3 regions of the Corynebacterium genitalium ATCC 33030 genome follow, and region 2 is predicted to be linked to each of the others. Evidence: predicted binding sites of a transcription regulator. Region 2 holds the regulator's gene; each other region holds the start of a gene.
What was found. Region 2 encodes LexA, which represses DNA repair genes until DNA is damaged. Its sites were predicted from a motif close to CGAACANNTGTTCG; they were not measured.

Region 1 (5,696 bases), 210 kb from region 2:
ACAATGATGCCGGCCATGACGTTGTCGCCGACAGCAGTGGTCACTCCTTCGCCGATCCACAAGTGCAGCGGGCCATAAGGGGTGGTCGTATTCCGCCAGTCGTGCGAGACCTCCAGCAAGTACGGCCCTGGGTTGACGGCCGCGCCCTCGTCGTAAGGGTTGAAGCCGTCGCGCACCATGGCGCCCTGCATGAGGTAGGAGTACACGTCGCGCGACATCAGCGGTGCCGCGAGCAGCAGGGGAGCGGTCCACCCCCATACCGCAGCGCGGACCTGTTCCACGTGAGCTCCCTGCAGCATGACCCACGCGAAAACGAGGAGAAAAAGCCCGGCAGTGAGAGCGACGTCGGCAAGCCCGCGCGCGTGGCCGTAGGACAGGAAGGCCCATCCGAAGTAGTCGAGCATTCCGCCGCGGTTGCGGGTGGCGCCCGCGCCGAAAGAACCGAGCGCGATAAGCGTGGTACCGGCAACGCCGAGCGGAACTACGACACGGGGAGACATGGTGCGGAGCTTACATGCGCCGCGCGGTGGCATTGACCGCCAGGGTCTCGAGTGTCTCCACCGCCTCGGGCGACAACGCGGCACCACGGACATGTGCAAGGCCGGATTCGGTCAACTCGTCGATACGCTTTTCGACGTCTTCTACCGCCCCCGTCTCACGAATGATCCCCGAGAGTTCGGCGATCTCGTCGGGGGTCAGGGCCGTACCAATGCCGTCCCGGAGGCGCTGCGCTGCCGCCGGGTCACGCTCATCGGCTGCCTGGAGCGCACGGGAATACAGCACAGTGCGCTTGCCTTCCCGCAGGTCGTCTCCGGCGGGTTTTCCAGTGACCTCAGGATCGCCGAAGACGCCGAGAATGTCGTCGCGAAGCTGGAAAGCGATCCCGATGTCGTGGCCGTAACGCCGCAGAGCAGCAATCGTGTCATCGTCCGCACCCGCGATTGCTGCGCCCAAGTGGAGGGGGCGCTCGATGGTGTATGCGGCAGTTTTGAAACGATTGACTGCATTTGCAAGCTCTTCGCTTTCGCAGCCGGCGGCTTCGAGCGAAATATCCAGAATCTGGCCGCCGATGACCTCCGTGCGCATGCCTCGCCAGGGCTCGGAAGCGCGGAGAAGAGCCGCATGGCTCAGGCCGGAGTGGTGCCACATGTCGTCTGCCCACACGAGCGCCAAATCACCGACCAAAATGGCGAGGCTTTCCCCGAACTTGTCGGAATCTCCGAGCCAGTTGTGTTCGCGGTGACTGTGCGCAGCGGCGACGTGCACGGTCGGGTTTCCGCGCCGGGTCGCAGATGCATCGATAATGTCATCATGGATGAGTGCGCATGCCTGAATGAATTCCAAGGAACTCACCGCGCAGAGCACAGCTGCCGGATCCTCCTCCGTATTCTCCAGCCCGTTCGCACCGACAAACCCGACCCATCCGAATGTGGGGCGAATGCGCTTACCACCCCCGAGAACGAAGGTGCGAAGGTGCTCTACCGCCTCCGATACCGGCGGACCGATGACGTCCACTGAAGGGCCGTGCTCGGTGAAGAACTTTTCCAGTTCCCGTTGCACAGCCGCGGGGATCTGTGCAGTAGTCGGGACATCGGCCTTATCGGGATGGGTCACCATAGCGGCCACTCTACAGACTGGGAGCCCAGCGGTAGCGTGCGTCCGAGCACCGCAAAGGGACGGGAATCTCCCGCGTAGAGGAAGTTGCGTAGGACATCTTTGAATCCGAGTGAGCGGTAGAGACCGAAAGCGGCATTTGCTTCCGCCGGGACTTCAGGCGTTGACAGCAGGACGTACTTGCGACCTATATCTACTAGCAGCTCGTGAATCAGGGCGTGTCCAACGCCCTGTCCCTGTAGGTCAGGCGCAACGTGGATCTCCGCTAGCTCGAAGTAATGCGATGTCAACTCGCGCCGTATGTGGTCGGGGATGCTCTGTTGCTGCAAACCCAGACGAAGTTGCTGGTCCCACCATCTGTCGGGCGTGCCGTTGAAACCGTAGGCGACACCGGCGAGCGCTCCGGTCTCTGTGAATGCCGCCACGGCAGTGAAACCCGGATGTGAGGTCTCACGGCGCCATACCCCGATTCGCTGTTCGCGGAGGGTGCGCGGGTACTTCATGGCAGTGATATAGAGATCAACCAGGTCCGGAGCCATGCGGGCAAAGTCAAAACCGGACAACCTGCGGATAGTGAAGGTCACGTCTTAATCGAATCACGTCGGGGTTAGTGCGGGGCCATTTTTGGGGTTCGAATGTGCGTTCGATTGGGTAGCCCGGTTTGTCGGGTGGGGGTCCTAGGTTGTTACTCAACAAAACGAACTGCCGACAGGCGAGACGGCCAGCCAAAGGAGGCCCCTCATGAACAGCGTTATCTCTGCAACCACTGGCACGGTGTACGGAACGGTTCCAGCTGCCTCCCGGAGTGAGAATTTTCTCGGCACCGCTCGAGCTCTGCTGGATGAGTCGTATGCGCACCTTGGCGCCGGCCGGTCCGATCTTGCGCTGGAGAGCGCCTACCGCGCAGCACTGCGAACGGCAGGCGCAGTCGTGGCGGATTCGGCGGTGATTGCTAAAAGGAAGAGGTTGCCAACCAGTGCGTGGGCAAAGCTCAAGCTGACCGGTGTCCGCGGCGGCTATTGGGCGGAAGTGTTCGAGGGCTACTCGCGATTGCGCGGGCGGGTCGCCTCGGGCATCGAGCTAAAGCCTGATGGTGCACTAGTCGCGGAGCTGGTTGACCGGGCCGCCGCGTTCTATGCGGAGGTAGCGGGGGAGGGGCCGGGTATGGCGGCGGCGTAGCATGTCCAGGCGTGTGCAGGCGCTATGATGATGTGAGCGTCCAGGGAACAATGCCGTGTAGTTGAGCGTTGTACTCACATAGTGGACACCGACCAAACATGGCTGGGAGGAAAAGTGGCTCTTTCAGAGCAAGAACAGAAGTTACTCCGTGAGATTGAGGAGTCGCTTCTCGCTGACGACCCTAAATTTGGGTCGACGGTGGCTTCCTCGGCGGGGTACGGGGCTGAGCAGCCGGCCGGCAAGCTGACGATTCGCTCTTTCGCCATCATCGTTTTGGGTCTGCTGCTGCTCATCGGTGGTGTTGCTTTGGCTACGCAGAGCATCTGGTTTGTCATCATCAGCATCGTTGGCTTCGTCGTGATGTTCGCCGGTGGCATGTGGGCGTTGCAGACGCCGAACGAGTCCGCTTCGCCGGCGCAAGAAACGCGCCAAGGTAGTCAGGCGCAGCGCAATGGCATGAGCTCGCGCATGGAAGAAAACTTCCGCCGCCGTTTCGAAGATAGATGACGCTTAACCGCTGACCCCTCGCGCCGCTATCAACGGCGGTACTCAACCCTCCAGGAATTGATGTTCTTGGAGGGTTTTCTTGTATGCGCGATGTCTGCCACTTTGCCCCACCTCGTCCACCCACTTTGCCCCACACGGGCTCATTGGCTCTTGCGAACTGGGATATTGCCGATATTCCAGGTGGTGCCATTGTGATTAAAGAGATGTATTTAGGTTAAAGTCATTCATGTTTCGTGCATTTTGACCGTTTTTGGGGCTGGGTGCGGGAGATTCTGCCACTGTATTCAAGCGGTGTGACCTGCAGTGAAGTAACTTTATTAAGAAAACACGCCGCGGAAACTAGCGTTTGTGGGACGAAGTGGGTTAAAGTGGGGCCAGCGAAACGCGATGTGTCGTGTGGAGCTGCATAAAAGTTCACAACCGGAGTCGTTGAGTGAAGGAAGGTAGGGCGCCGGATGTTTCTGGGCACCTATACTCCCAAGCTGGACGACAAGGGACGCCTGACACTGCCAGCGAAATTCCGTGAGGGACTCGCTGACGGTCTGATGGTGACCAAGGGGCAAGACCACTCTCTGGCGGTCTATCCCCGCGAGGAGTTCGCGGCCCGCGCTCGTAAGGCGGCAGCGGTCTCCCGTACGAATCCGAAGGCGCGTGCTTTCATCCGTAACTTGGCAGCAAGTGCGGACGAGCAAGCGCTCGATGGTTCGGGTCGCATCACTCTGTCGCCGGCGCACCGCGATTACGCGAACCTCTCAAAGGAATGCGTGGTCATCGGGTCAGTGGATTTCTTGGAGATCTGGGACGCGGAGTCCTGGGAGAAATACCAAGAAAATACCGAGGCTGCCTTCTCGGCGGCTGATGAGGACGACATTCTCTCGGGTCTGCTCTAACAGGGCAGGCGAGTGGAGAGCGTGTACGAACTCTGCTCGGGGCGCGAGTCGTTCTGGTGTACTTCCCCGATATCAGAATGACCGCCCCGGGCAGGGCTCTATACGTTCCCCGCGGCAACAACTGCAGGTACTTCAAACCCAGGGCGCTCCAAGGGGGTGGACTCGATGGCACAGGAAACAGCAACCGACAACGGCCACGGCCACATCCCCGTCATGCGCGACCGCATGGGAGAACTCCTTCGCCCTGCGGTAGAGCGCTTCGGGCCCCACGCTGTCATCGTCGACGGCACGCTCGGTGCCGGTGGACACACGGAGTACTTCCTGGACACCTTTCCGGAGGCATCAGTCATCGGCATTGACCGTGACGGTGCTGCGCTTGCCCAAGCGGGCGAGCGTCTCGCGCGATTCGGTGACCGTTTCGCGCCGGTGCGGGGCCGCTTTGATTGCCTCGCGGAATCGCTGCGCGACGGTACCGGGCCGGTCTTTGAGACCGTACGCGCGCATGGCTTAGCCGGGGCATTTTTCGACCTCGGTGTCTCATCAATGCAGCTCGACCAGGAAGAGCGCGGCTTCGCTTACCGCGTGGACGCCCCGCTGGACATGCGCATGGACCCGTCGGCAGGTATTACTGCGGCCGATGTGCTGAACACCTACAGCCACGGTGACCTCGCGCATGTGCTCAAGGCGTACGGCGACGAGCGTTTCGCCGGTAAGATCGCCAGCGCTGTCCTCGACGAACGGGAGAAAGCTCCCTTCGACACGTCCGCACGCCTGGTGGAGTTGCTCTACCGGGTGATTCCGGCCGCCACCCGCCGCACCGGCGGCCACCCGGCGAAGCGGACATTCCAGGCGCTTCGCGTGGAAGTCAACCGCGAACTGGACGCACTCACCAACGTGCTGCCGATGGTCGCCGAAGCCCTCGGCCCCGGTGGCCGGGCGGTGTTCATGAGTTACCAATCGCATGAAGACAAGCTGGTCAAGCGCGCGTTCACGGAGTGGACAACGTCCAAAACGCCCGCCGGTTTACCGACCGAACTGCCGGGCATGGCCGCCGAATTCCGCATGGTCACCCACGGTGCAGAGAAGGCGTCGGTGGCGGAAGTGGAAGTCAACAGGCGTGCGGCGCCAGTGCGTGTACGAGCCGTCGAAAAACTGGAACAACAGTGAAGGGAACAACAATGGGAGCAAGCCGAGACCTCACCGCCGGATCGACGGCGCTGTTGGAGCGTACGACAAAGACCGCTCCGGCCCGCCCGAAGACGACTGGGCTGAAGCCGCACTTGCCTCGCGGCCCACGACGCTTGGGTTCGAAGCAGGTTGTGTCTGTCCGTGGACGCCGCGTGGTCAACACCACGGCGGCAAAGCGAACGTTTTCCAAGCTGTCCATTCTGTCGCTGCCGCTGCTCATTTTGGGCATCTTTGGTGCCATGATGCTCTCCGCTCTGTCCACTCAGCAGACGTTCACCATTCAGCAACTCCAGAATGAGGAACGCACGCTGAGCAACG
Region 2 (5,696 bases):
AACGCGATGACCGACGCTGGGGTGCTCGTCGAAGACGCACTGTTTGCCACCCTGGATCCCTCCACGCGACGCGCCGAGCTTGCTGACGGCCGCACCGTCGTCCTGACCGACACTGTCGGCTTCGTCCGCCACCTGCCCACGCAGCTTGTCGAGGCGTTCAAGTCCACCCTGGAAGAGGTGGTCGGCGCTGACCTCATGCTCCACGTTGTCGATGGCTCCGACCCGTTCCCGTTGAAGCAGATCAAGGCCGTCAACGATGTCCTGGCGGAGATCACCCGGGACACGGGCGAGGAGATTCCGCCGGAGATCATCGTGGTGAACAAGATCGACGAAGCGGACCCCGTCGTGCTAGCCGAGCTACGCCACGCGTTCGCGGATTCGAAGCACAATGTCGTCTTCGTCTCCGCCGTGACCGGCGAGGGGATTGACGAGCTTGAGGGCCGGATCGAGATGTTCTTGAACACTCTCGATGCCCACGTGAAGCTGCTCGTCCCGTTCACCCGCGGCGATGTTGTCTCACGCGTCCATGAGGAGGGCACTGTGCGCAGCGAGGAGTACAACGAAGAGGGCACGCTTATCGACGTCCGCCTGCCCCGCGTCCTCGCCGAGCAGTACGCAGAATTCGTCGTAGCGTAGAACCGAGTTAGTGGTCTGGGTCGGTTCGGACTACGTCGATGCCGTGTTCAGACAGCTTCTGCACCACCTCATCCGAAGCGTCCGCGTCAGTGATGAGCACGTCGATGCTGTCGAGCGGGGCGTAACTGACTACCGCTTCCTGGCCGAACCGTGCGGAGTTGCAAAGAACCACGACCTTCTCAGCGTTGATCACCATTGCCGACTTCACTGCGGCTTGTTGGGCATCATCCGTAGACAGGCCGTGGTTGACGGTGAGAGCGTCGGCATCGATCACGGCGACCTTTGCCCGCATCAACGCGAGCGTACGCAAGGTCGTGTCACCAGCGGTGGACTGTGCCGCGTAGTTCACGGAGCCGCCCAGGAGCTGAACATGTGTACCGGCTGTGCTGGATAACTCCAGGGCGACAGGAATGGAGTGCGTGACAAAGGACAACGCCGCTGCGTTGCCGGTGCCGCTTGATGTCACCGCCTCTGCGAACGATTGGGCCACATGCACGGCCATTGCACCGGAATCAACGAACACGACGCCATCGTCTGGCAGGTGCGCCAAAGCTGCTCGAGCGATAGAGGAGCTCGCCCGAGAGGCCGATTGCGAGCGCGGGTCAGCAGACTCCACATGCCCGTGGGAGGCGGTGAGCTGGCATCGCTCTTCGGCGTTCATGGGTCTTCCTTACCTGCTCAAAGGGGACATGGTCTAGAGCTTACGAAACACGGAGACAACGAGCCCCATGATTTCAGCATCATCCCCCTTGATCGGGGCGAAGGCTTCGTTGTGGGGGAGAAGCCACACACCGGAGGAATCCCTGTGGAACTCCTTCACCGTTGCTTCCCCCTCAATAAGCGCCGCGACGAACTGACCTTCCTCCGCTACCGGCTGGGTACGCACGGCAACCCAATCGCCGTCGAGGATGCCCGCGTCGCGCATGGACTCACCCACGACTTGGAGCAGGTAGAGATCACCGTCGCCGACGAGTTCTTCCGGCAGAGGGAAGTAGCCGTCGACGTTCTCTTCAGCGAGAATCGGGTTGCCCGCAGCAATCTGCCCGACGACGGGGATGTAGCGCGGCGGTGCCGCATCGTCCGGTTTCGGATCAGCCTTGCGCTTCTTCCGGCCATTCTCCGGCAGGTGACGCAGATCAACGGCGCGGGGCTTGTTCGGGTCGCGACGGAGAAAGCCCTTCTTCTCCAATTCCTTGAGCTGGTAGGCCACAGACGACGTCGACTGAAGGCCGGCGGCATCGCCGATCTCCCGAATGCTCGGCGGGTAGCCGCGGAGCACCACCGCATCCTGAATGACTTCGAGAATGCGGCGCTGCCTCTCTGTCAGGGTCTTAATGTCCGGTTTCTTGTCTGCGCTCTGGGGCATGTTCCTGTTCTCCTCTGATCGGTTGTCCTCGGTGCCTTGTTCCTATCGGTGTGGCGAGAAACTCAGCGCTGGAATTCCTCACCAATGTTCGACGACACGCGGCACCGTTCGGTTCCCTTGTGTCCACTTTTACCATGCGTAGGCAAATTTGTTCGATATTTCTTGACCACGTCTAGACAAACTCTACGGCCCTTGCTATAAATCGAACATAGGAACTATCGAACATTCTAGCGATCATTGCAATCGAACATGTCCGGTGCGGTTCGTAGAATCAAATCCGAACCAAGAAAGGAAGAATGATGACTATCTCTCTCGCCCGCCCTAACAGTGCTAATACTACCGATAACCTCCGTTCTGCTGAGGTTGAGCCAGCGGATGTTTGGGACCTTGACCGTGCACCGGTGATTCGTGCCTCGCACCGTCATGTTCGAACACTCGATGAGCATAATCGAATGAATGAATCACCCCTGCGAGCGCGCCCAGAGGATCCGGACAGCCCGAACACGGCTCTCGAAACTCGCCGCGAGAAGCGCGCGGCCACGCTTATGGGCGCACTGCTCGGCCTCGGTCTCGTTGCGGGTTCTATCTTCGGCGGCGCGTTCTCTTTCGAGGACGACGGTTTCAGCCCGGAGCCGGTGAACGAGTCTGCGAATCTCCAGAACGCCGTTGCAACAGTGAACAACCGCTAAAGATTTTTCTGGGGGAGTAGAGTTTGAGGGGTGCACTGCCCCTTTTGCCAGAACGATAGCTCTCGGGTTTCTGACTCGCGCCTAGTCGACGCAGGATCGGCCATTCGGCGCCGACGTGAATGCACCGTGTGCGGTGGTCGTTTCACCACGGTCGAGAAAGCTGTCCTGACCGTGGTCAAGCGCAACGGAGTCAGCGAACCCTTCGACCGTGACAAGCTCATTGTCGGCGTACGCCGCGCGTGCCAGGGACGCGATGTCTCCGATGACGCTTTGAAGCGCCTCGCCCAAGAGGTGGAAGAGATCGTCCGCGCGCAGGGAAGCTCGCAGATTCCGTCGAACCAAATCGGCCTTGCCATCCTCGAGCCGCTCCGCGCACTCGACGAGGTCGCCTACCTGCGCTTCGCGTCCGTGTACAAGTCTTTCGAAAGCGCCGACGACTTCGAATCCGAGATCAGGCTGATGCGCCGCAAAGACCGCGGCATGGAAGGCATCTAGAGCTTATCCACCATCTTCTCGATCCGCCTCGGGCTTACCGGTTTCGCTGTACCGAGTCGCTGAGCGAATAAGCTCACACGCAGCTCTTGGATCCGCCACAGAATGTCCTTGACTGCCCGGGATTTACGGGCCGCCTGCGGTAGCCGGGCCAGTTTGGCATCGAGGTACTTCTTCACGTCGTCGACTACCGATTGGCGGTCTGCATCGCGGTCGGGGTCGCGGTTCATCTCCTCGAGCCGAATCTGGATCGCCGACATGTACCGCGGAAGGTGTTGAAGATTCTCCATCCCGTGCACTGTGATGGCGTTCTTGGGTAGAAGGAAGTTCATCTGCTGGCGGATGTCGTCGATAGCTGGGCCATCCCAGTTCTGAAGTTCCGCCGCAGTGTTGATGTATTCGACCACACCACCGGCGATGCCGACGACCGTGCGCCGAACCATGCCGGCCACCTCGGGCTTGACCTTGTTCAGTAGCGCGTCGAATTCTGCAGGTGTACGCACTGGTCCACCGTGGGCGAACATGAGATCGCGGATCGCGGCGACGCGCGCATCTTCGACCAGCCCAGCGGCACCACCGTGCGGATACTTATCGACGGCCACACGCTGCCGCAACGGCAGGCCTTTCACCATCTGGGAGACCGAGACGTCGATTTGGCGCATGAGCATTGCCAACGTCGCCGTCACCATGGATTGATCAGCAGCGGCCTTTGTCGGGAACACCTTCACACGTACGCCGTCATTGGTCGCCTCCAAGGCGGGGAAAGCATCGACGTTGTTGCCTTCGATCTTTGTTGTCACAGTTTCCGGCACATCACCAAGGGTGTCTTCCGTCCACTTCGTAACTGAGTCGGATTCAGCCTTCTTGGTCGCCTTTGCTACAGACGAGGTGATTTGGCCGGCGCGGCGCTTCTTCAGCGCGGCCAGCGACGTGTCGTGGTCGGTGATCTTCCCTTTACGGTCGATGGAGGCAAAGGTGATCTTCAGGTGAGGCGGCAACGCTTCGGGCCGGAAATCGGATGCGTTAATGCCGTGCCCTCCGAGGGAGCGCAACACCTCGGCGAGCTGCTCGTTCAACGGAGATTCGTAAGGAACGAGCTTGTCTAGGGCGCGCGCGGCAAACTCTGGTGCAGGAACGACTGTCTTGCGCAACGCCTTTGGTAGGGAGCGGATGAGCTCTGTGACTAGTTCTTCGCGCAAACCGGGCACGAGCCAGTCGAATTCGCGCTCCTCCAGACCCGCTAACAGGGGAACAGGGACAAGGACGGTGACGCCGTCAAAGGGGTCGCCCGGTTCGAACTTGTATTGCAGGTCGTAGTCAATGCTTCCCTGGCGGATCTTGTCGGGGAAGGAGTCTTCGCTGGTGTCAGCGTCGGAATCGTCGATAAGTGCGCTCGGGTCGAAGTCGAGGAATGCGGCGTCCTCATGCTTTTTCTTCTTCCACCATGCGTCGAAGTGGCGGCCGGTCCCAATGTTGTCCGGCAGGCGTTCGTCGTAAAAGTCGAACAACGCCTCCTCGTCGACAACGAGACCGCGGCGGCGCACCTTCTCCTCGACTTTGGCGGCCTCTTCGAGGAGCTTGGCGTTGTGTTTGAGAAAGGCGTGGTGGGCGTTCCATTCGCCGTCGATAAGCGCGTGCCTGATGAACATGGTGCGCGCAGCATCCATGTCCACGCGGTGGTACGGCACCAGGCGATCAGCGACAACCGTGACTCCGTAGAGCATGGACTTTTGATGCACCATGGGCGCGGCGCGCTTGATGGACCAGATCGGCTCGGAATAGTTGTGCTTGAGCAGGCCGCCGGCGACTTTCTCCACCCAGGCGGGATCGATAGCGGCGACGTCACGCGCCCACAGACGAGACGTTTCGACGAGTTCGGCAGCCATCACGAACTCCGGCGGCTTCTTCGCCAGCACCGAACCGGGGAAGATCATGAAGCGTGTGCCGCGTGCTCCCTTGAACTCCTTCGAAGTGCCGTCGCGGGCACCGATATTGGACAACAGGCCGGTGAGCAAGGCCTGGTGGATGGACTTGGGGTCGCGGTCCCGCGAGTCATCGTGATCGTCCGTTGCGGTGGCGGTGCGGGCCCAGCCGAGCTGCCTCTCCGCCTCACGGAGCTGGCGCACAAGGTCGAACCACTCGCGGATGCGCATGTAGTGGAGGTACTCCTTCTTCATGCGCTTGCGGAAGGCGTTGCCGGACAGTTCATTCCGGGAGTCTTTGAGGTAATCCCACAAATTCAGCGCAGCGAGAAAGTCGGAGGTCTTGTCCTTGAAACGCGCGTGGGCCTGGTCGGCTTGCGCCTGGAACTCCAACGGACGTTCGCGGACATCCTGGATGGTCATGCTGGCGACAATGACAGTGACATCGTCCAGTACACCGAGGCGGTGTGCCTCCACCAGCATGCGGGCCATCCGCGGGTCGACAGGAATGCGCGCGATGTCGCGGCCGATGCCTGTGAGCACCGGCATGTCTTGGTCTTCCTTATCGGTGATGGCGCCGAGCTCGTGCAA
Region 3 (5,696 bases), 880 kb from region 2:
CCTCTATCTCGGCTTCATCCTCCTGCTGGGCGTCATGATGATCGCTGCGCCGGGCGTCCCGGGTGGCGCCATCATGGCCGCCACTGGCTTGCTCGCCTCCATGCTCGGTTTCGACGAGAACATGGTCGGCCTCATGATCGCGGCTTACATTGTCATCGACTCCTTCGGTACAGCCGCGAACGTCACCGGCGACGGCGCCATTGCCCTCGTGGTCGATCGCTTCGCCAAGGGCCAGTTTGAGTCCAGGGATGAAGAGGTCAAAGAGCTCGCCTAGCCCTCCCCCGCCTTGAGGCCGATGTTTCACGTGAAACGTCGGCCTTTTTCATTTTCGGATTACGATGCAGTCATGGCCATATCAAAGCGCGCCGCCGTCGCTACCGCAGTTGCGCTCCTTCTGGGTGCTGCAGGTGCAGCATTCGGCTTTTCGACGGTCGACGTACCCACCCAATCCGACGCCGCTGTTTCCGTCGGTGAGTCCTCAAGCACGACCCCGGGCGTTTCTTCGTCCGGATTCTCGTCTGCTGGAAGTTCATCGAGATTCTAAAGCACACTTGTCACAAGAACCTTGGAAGAAAAATGGCCAGCCAAACCGACGTCCGCCTTGTCACCACCACATTCATTTGCAGACCGGAGGATGTCGATTCCGCGTTCCAGCGCTACCGGGAGAGGGTTGAGGGGTTGGGTGAGAGCGTCGTCACGCATTCGCTCGCACCGCGCCGATGCGCCGACGCTGACCGCGCGTTCGAGCTGTGGAACTTGCGCACTGAGGCCGCGTACGAGGGCGAGCGCGACCCGGAGAGCATGGACCTCTACCAGCTGCGCACGATTGTGCGCGTTGATCCAGCAATTGACGACGACGAAGAGCTCTCGGAGCAGCTGGCCAACCATTTCTTCCTCAGTGATCTTGAGGATAATGACCCCTACCCCAGCACCCTTGATGGGTTCGAGCCGCTGAAACTGCGCCATGCGCCGGCCGACGGGATGCGCGTGGCCAACGTGTACTTCTTGTCGCGGTCCGACAACGAGCCTCGAGTGGCCGCGTTGTACCAAGGTGCGATCGAGCGACTCGACCCAGCCGCTCACACACGGTTGGAGCCCTTCGACGTTCTGTCCAACCCTGGCGTCATCGGCCCGCTGTGGATCCGCGATGCTGCGCTCAACGTCTCCGGGGATGGCGACGGTTGGTTCTCCCCGGGCAAAGATGCGTGGGTGGGACACATCTTCACGAGCGCGCCTGACGACGCTATCAACGCCGCTCTCCAGGAAAGCTTGGGCACCAACGCGATTCTCGCGCGGGTGGATATTCGCCCGTTCTAAGACTGTCCCCCTGACCAGCGTTCATTGACAATCGATTCGAACATGCAAGCGAACGAATAGGTTCTTTCGAGCGGTGTTGTTGGGTCCGTATGCAAGTATGTTCGCATACACGTTGAACGCACCTGCAGGGGGGGAACCATGGCTGCACGAACGAGACCTGAACCGTATTTCCTGACCGAGAAACCCGATGATGACGTCGCGCTGGCCGGAGCGGAAGCGCGGGCCGCTCAACTCAAGATCTTCAAGCAGTATTGCTTTGACCCGTCTGAAGTCGAGGGTGGAGAGATCCTCGGCAACCGTGACCACGACCGTGAGACGTCTCGTCTAAGCCAACTGGCCGGGATCAACAAGCGGGCGGCGGAAGAAGGGATCTACGCGTATCAGACGCTGCGCCGCTTGCCCCGTCTACGAGAGATGCAACTCGCAACGGCGCGGTTGGATCTGGACCGCTTATCCGCTGTAGCCGCCGCGATCGGATGCTTGGGGCCCGATGCCCCGGCCGAGGCGTACGAAGCCTTCGACGATGCACTTGTGGAGATGTTCACGCCCGTCAAGACGCGGCAAGCGTTGCCGGCGCGCAACACGATCACGTTGCGGCTGAACAAGATGATCGGTGACTTCGACACCGAGGCCGCATTCGACCTGGCGAAGAAAAAGAACCGAAAGCGCACCACGCCGGGCGCTCCTCAGATCGACTTCGGGCCGGGGGCAGCTGGGTCCGATGAAGCATGGATGACGCTCTCCGCTGACAATGCCTCCATTGCAGCACTCCGCTCCAACATAAATGAAGCAGCGCGAAAAGAGAAGGTCACCCAAGCGGAGGCCGCAATCAAGCTGCTCACCGGTGACATCACCCCAGCCGCGACAGCGACGATCTACGCGTACACGCCAAAAGGTGCTGATGGCGGCGTGGACGAGTCCTCGGCCTCCTTTATTCCGGGGTTCGGGTACACGGGGGCGTCGGGAAGCGCCATGCTTCATCTTTTGGCCGAAAAGTTCGGCACAACCGTGATCGACCTCGACGCAGCAGCCACGAAAGTCGTGGCGGGCCATGATGCACCGGCGGATATGGCTGCGTTTGTCCGCGGGCGCGACGGAACCTGCATCTTCCCGGGATGCACACGGCCCGCGACGAACTGCCAGCTTGACCACCGGATCCCCTCGGACGAAGGCGGCCCCACCACCGCGAGCAATCTCTTCTGTCTGTGCCAACATCACCACAACTGCAAAACCGATCGCGGCGCCTTCTATGTCCAAGACGCACTGACTGGAGAAATCATCTGGTTGTACGACGACGGGACCTACCAGCGCATCGACCCCGACTCCATTACCGGGGCGAACCTCACCCCCACCAACCCGCGGTGGCGCCGCACGCTCGACGACGTAGAACGGTTGAGGAAGAAGGCGACCCACTTTCACGCAAAAAGTCACACCATTCTTGACGGTTACGAAAATAAGGTGGTGGCGTATGACCCCTATCTCGGTGCGGAGCGGGAAGCTGCGTGGTCCGCATACCGCCAGTGCCAAGCGGATTTGGAGAAGTTGGCGGCCCAGTATGACCTGAAGTTCCCGTTCGATCCCGTGCCGCCGAGGTGGATCCCAGATGATGAACTTGATGCACCTGAACCGGAGGCCTACACGATGCCTGAAGAGACGGAGGCCGCCTATTAGACTGACTAACCATGACTAGCGCGACTGGACCGGCGTTCCGCTACACAGCGGGCCTTGCCAACGACATTGAACAAAAGTGGCAAAAATACTGGATCGACAACGGGACGTTCAACGCCCCGAACCCAGTCGGCCCCCTCGCTGACGGTGGCGAACTTCCCGCCGACAAGCTCAACGTCCAGGACATGTTCCCCTACCCCTCCGGTGCCGGTCTACACGTCGGCCACCCGCTGGGGTACATCGCCACGGACGTGTTCGCTCGCTATAACCGCATGCTGGGCAAGAACGTCCTGCACACCCTGGGCTACGATTCCTTCGGGCTGCCCGCGGAGCAGTACGCCATTCAGACAGGCACGCACCCGCGCACGACCACGATGGCGAATATCGAGAACATGACCCGCCAGCTGGACGCGCTGGGTCTCGGCCACGATCGCCGCCGCTCCGTCGCCACGACCGATCCAGAGTTCTACCGCTGGACGCAGTGGATCTTCTTGCAGATCTTCAATTCATGGTTCGACGAGGATCAGCAGAAGGCACGCCCCATCGCGGAGCTTATCGACGAACTGACCTCCGGCAAGCGCACCACGAAGGATGGGCGTGACTACAACGGGCTGGATGACGTCGAAAAGCAAAAGGCAGTAGATGAGTTCCGCCTGGTGTACCTGTCTGATTCGATGGTGAACTGGTGCCCCGGCTTGGGAACGGTGCTGGCGAACGAAGAGGTCACGGCCGAGGGTCGGTCGGAGCGCGGCAACTACCCGGTGTTCCGTAAGCGCCTGCGCCAGTGGATGATGCGCATCACCGCGTATTCGGACCGCCTGCTCGATGACCTTGAGCTGTTGGATTGGCCCGACAAGGTCAAGGCGATGCAGCGCAACTGGGTCGGTCGTTCGCGCGGTGCGGAGGTCGCGTTCCAGTCTGAGGCTGGCCCGCTGGAGGTGTTCACCACCCGCCCCGACACGCTGTTCGGTGCGACGTATATGGTGCTCGCGCCCGAGCATGAGCTTGTCGACGCACTGACGGCCGATTCCTACCCCGCAAACGTGGACTCCCGCTGGACGTACGGAGAGCAAACCCCTGCAGAGGCTGTCGCAGCGTACAAGCGCGCGATCGCGGCGAAGTCCGACGTGGAGCGACAGGAGAACAAGGAGAAGACGGGTGTCTTCCTTGGTTCCTATGCCGTGAACCCGGTCAACGGCGAGCAGGTGCCGGTGTTCATCGCGGATTACGTTCTCACCGGTTACGGCACCGGCGCCATCATGGCGGTGCCGGCCCACGATGAACGCGACTATGAATTCGCCACCGTCTTCGGCCTGCCGATCATCCCAGTTCTCGAGGGCGGCAATATCGAGGAGGCCGCGTTCACCGAGGACGGCCCGCACATCAACTCCGCCAATGAGTCCGGTCTGGACCTCAACGGCTTGGGCAAGACGGAGTCGATTGAGAAGGCGATTGACTGGTTGGTTGAGCAGGGCTCTGGTGTTGAGCGCATCCAGTACAAGCTGCGCGACTGGCTCTTCGCTCGTCAGCGCTACTGGGGTGAGCCGTTCCCGATCGTGTACGACGACAATGGTGTCGCGCACGCGCTGCCGGAGTCGATGCTGCCGGTCGAGCTTCCGGACGTGGAGGATTACAACCCGGTCTCCTTCGATCCGGATGACGCTGATTCGGAGCCTTCTCCCCCACTGGCGAAGGCGACCGAGTGGGTCGAGGTCGAGCTCGATCTTGGGAATGGCCCTCAGAAGTACACTCGCGACACGAACGTCATGCCGCAGTGGGCGGGGTCGTCCTGGTACCAGCTGCGCTACATCGACCCGACGAACGATGAGGCGCTGTGCGACATCGAGAACGAGCGCTACTGGGCCGGACCGCAGCCGTCCAAGCACGGTGAGAATGATCCGGGTGGTGTGGACCTCTACGTCGGCGGTGTTGAGCACGCCGTGTTGCACCTGCTGTACTCGCGTTTCTGGCACAAGGTGCTCTACGACCTGGGCCACGTGACCTCCAAGGAGCCGTACCGCCGCCTGTACAACCAGGGCTACATCCAGGCCTACGCCTACACGGATTCACGTGGCGTGTACGTGCCGGCTGCTGAGGTTGAGGAGAAGGACGGAAAGTTCTTCTACCAGGGCGAAGAGGTCAAGCAGGAGTACGGCAAGATGGGCAAGTCCCTCAAGAATGCCGTGGCTCCCGATGAGATCGCGCGCGATTTCGGTGCCGATACGCTGCGTGTTTATGAGATGTCGATGGGTCCGCTGGACACCTCCCGCCCGTGGGCGACGAAGGATGTCGTAGGTTCGCACCGCTTCCTGCAGCGCCTGTGGCGACTCGTGGTCGATGAAGAGACCGGTGAGGTCGATGTCTTCGATGAGCCCATGACCGACGAAGACGCGAAACAGCTCAACCGCACGATCGCCGGTGTCCGCGACGACTACGCGAACCTGCGCGACAACACGGTCGTGGCGAAGCTCATCGAGTACGTCAACTACCTGACCAAGGCGCGCGAGAAATCCGGTGCGAATGTTTCACGTGAAACGGTGGAGCCGCTCGTGCAGATGGTCTCCCCGCTCGCGCCGCACATCGCCGAAGAGCTGTGGGCGCGTCTCGGCCACTCCGGCACGATCACGTTCGAGTCCTTCCCCACATTCGACGAGAGCTTGCTGACCGACGACACCGTCGAGATCCCCGTCCAGATCAACGGCAAGGTCCGC

Region 1: HMPREF0291_RS06255 (SAV_6107 family HEPN domain-containing protein) is a predicted target of LexA. The motif match lies at 2,247-2,260, and genes of this name have one in related genera.
Region 3: HMPREF0291_RS03095 (HNH endonuclease signature motif containing protein) is a predicted target of LexA. The motif match lies at 1,355-1,368, and genes of this name have one in related genera.

What each region holds. Positions count from the first base shown of each region.
Region 1 covers NZ_CM000961.1:1,326,332-1,332,027, forward strand. Annotated here, with positions in the region: gene HMPREF0291_RS06240 (alpha-(1->6)-mannopyranosyltransferase A) at 1-500, opposite strand, end outside; gene HMPREF0291_RS06245 (polyprenyl synthetase family protein) at 511-1,617, opposite strand; gene HMPREF0291_RS06250 (GNAT family N-acetyltransferase) at 1,611-2,198, opposite strand; gene HMPREF0291_RS06255 (SAV_6107 family HEPN domain-containing protein) at 2,356-2,793, shown strand; gene HMPREF0291_RS06260 (DUF3040 domain-containing protein) at 2,908-3,300, shown strand; gene mraZ (division/cell wall cluster transcriptional repressor MraZ) at 3,756-4,190, shown strand; gene rsmH (16S rRNA (cytosine(1402)-N(4))-methyltransferase RsmH) at 4,356-5,357, shown strand; gene ftsL (cell division protein FtsL) at 5,369-5,696, shown strand, end outside.
Region 2 covers NZ_CM000961.1:1,532,150-1,537,845, forward strand. Annotated here, with positions in the region: gene hflX (GTPase HflX) at 1-636, shown strand, start outside; gene HMPREF0291_RS07200 (DeoR/GlpR family DNA-binding transcription regulator) at 644-1,297, opposite strand; gene lexA (transcriptional repressor LexA) at 1,331-2,002, opposite strand; gene HMPREF0291_RS07210 (hypothetical protein) at 2,455-2,691, shown strand; gene nrdR (transcriptional regulator NrdR) at 2,722-3,186, shown strand; gene hrpA (ATP-dependent RNA helicase HrpA) at 3,183-5,696, opposite strand, start outside.
Region 3 covers NZ_CM000961.1:648,557-654,252, forward strand. Annotated here, with positions in the region: gene HMPREF0291_RS03085 (dicarboxylate/amino acid:cation symporter) at 1-274, shown strand, start outside; gene HMPREF0291_RS11725 (hypothetical protein) at 347-544, shown strand; gene HMPREF0291_RS03090 (hypothetical protein) at 577-1,317, shown strand; gene HMPREF0291_RS03095 (HNH endonuclease signature motif containing protein) at 1,456-2,988, shown strand; gene leuS (leucine--tRNA ligase) at 3,000-5,696, shown strand, end outside.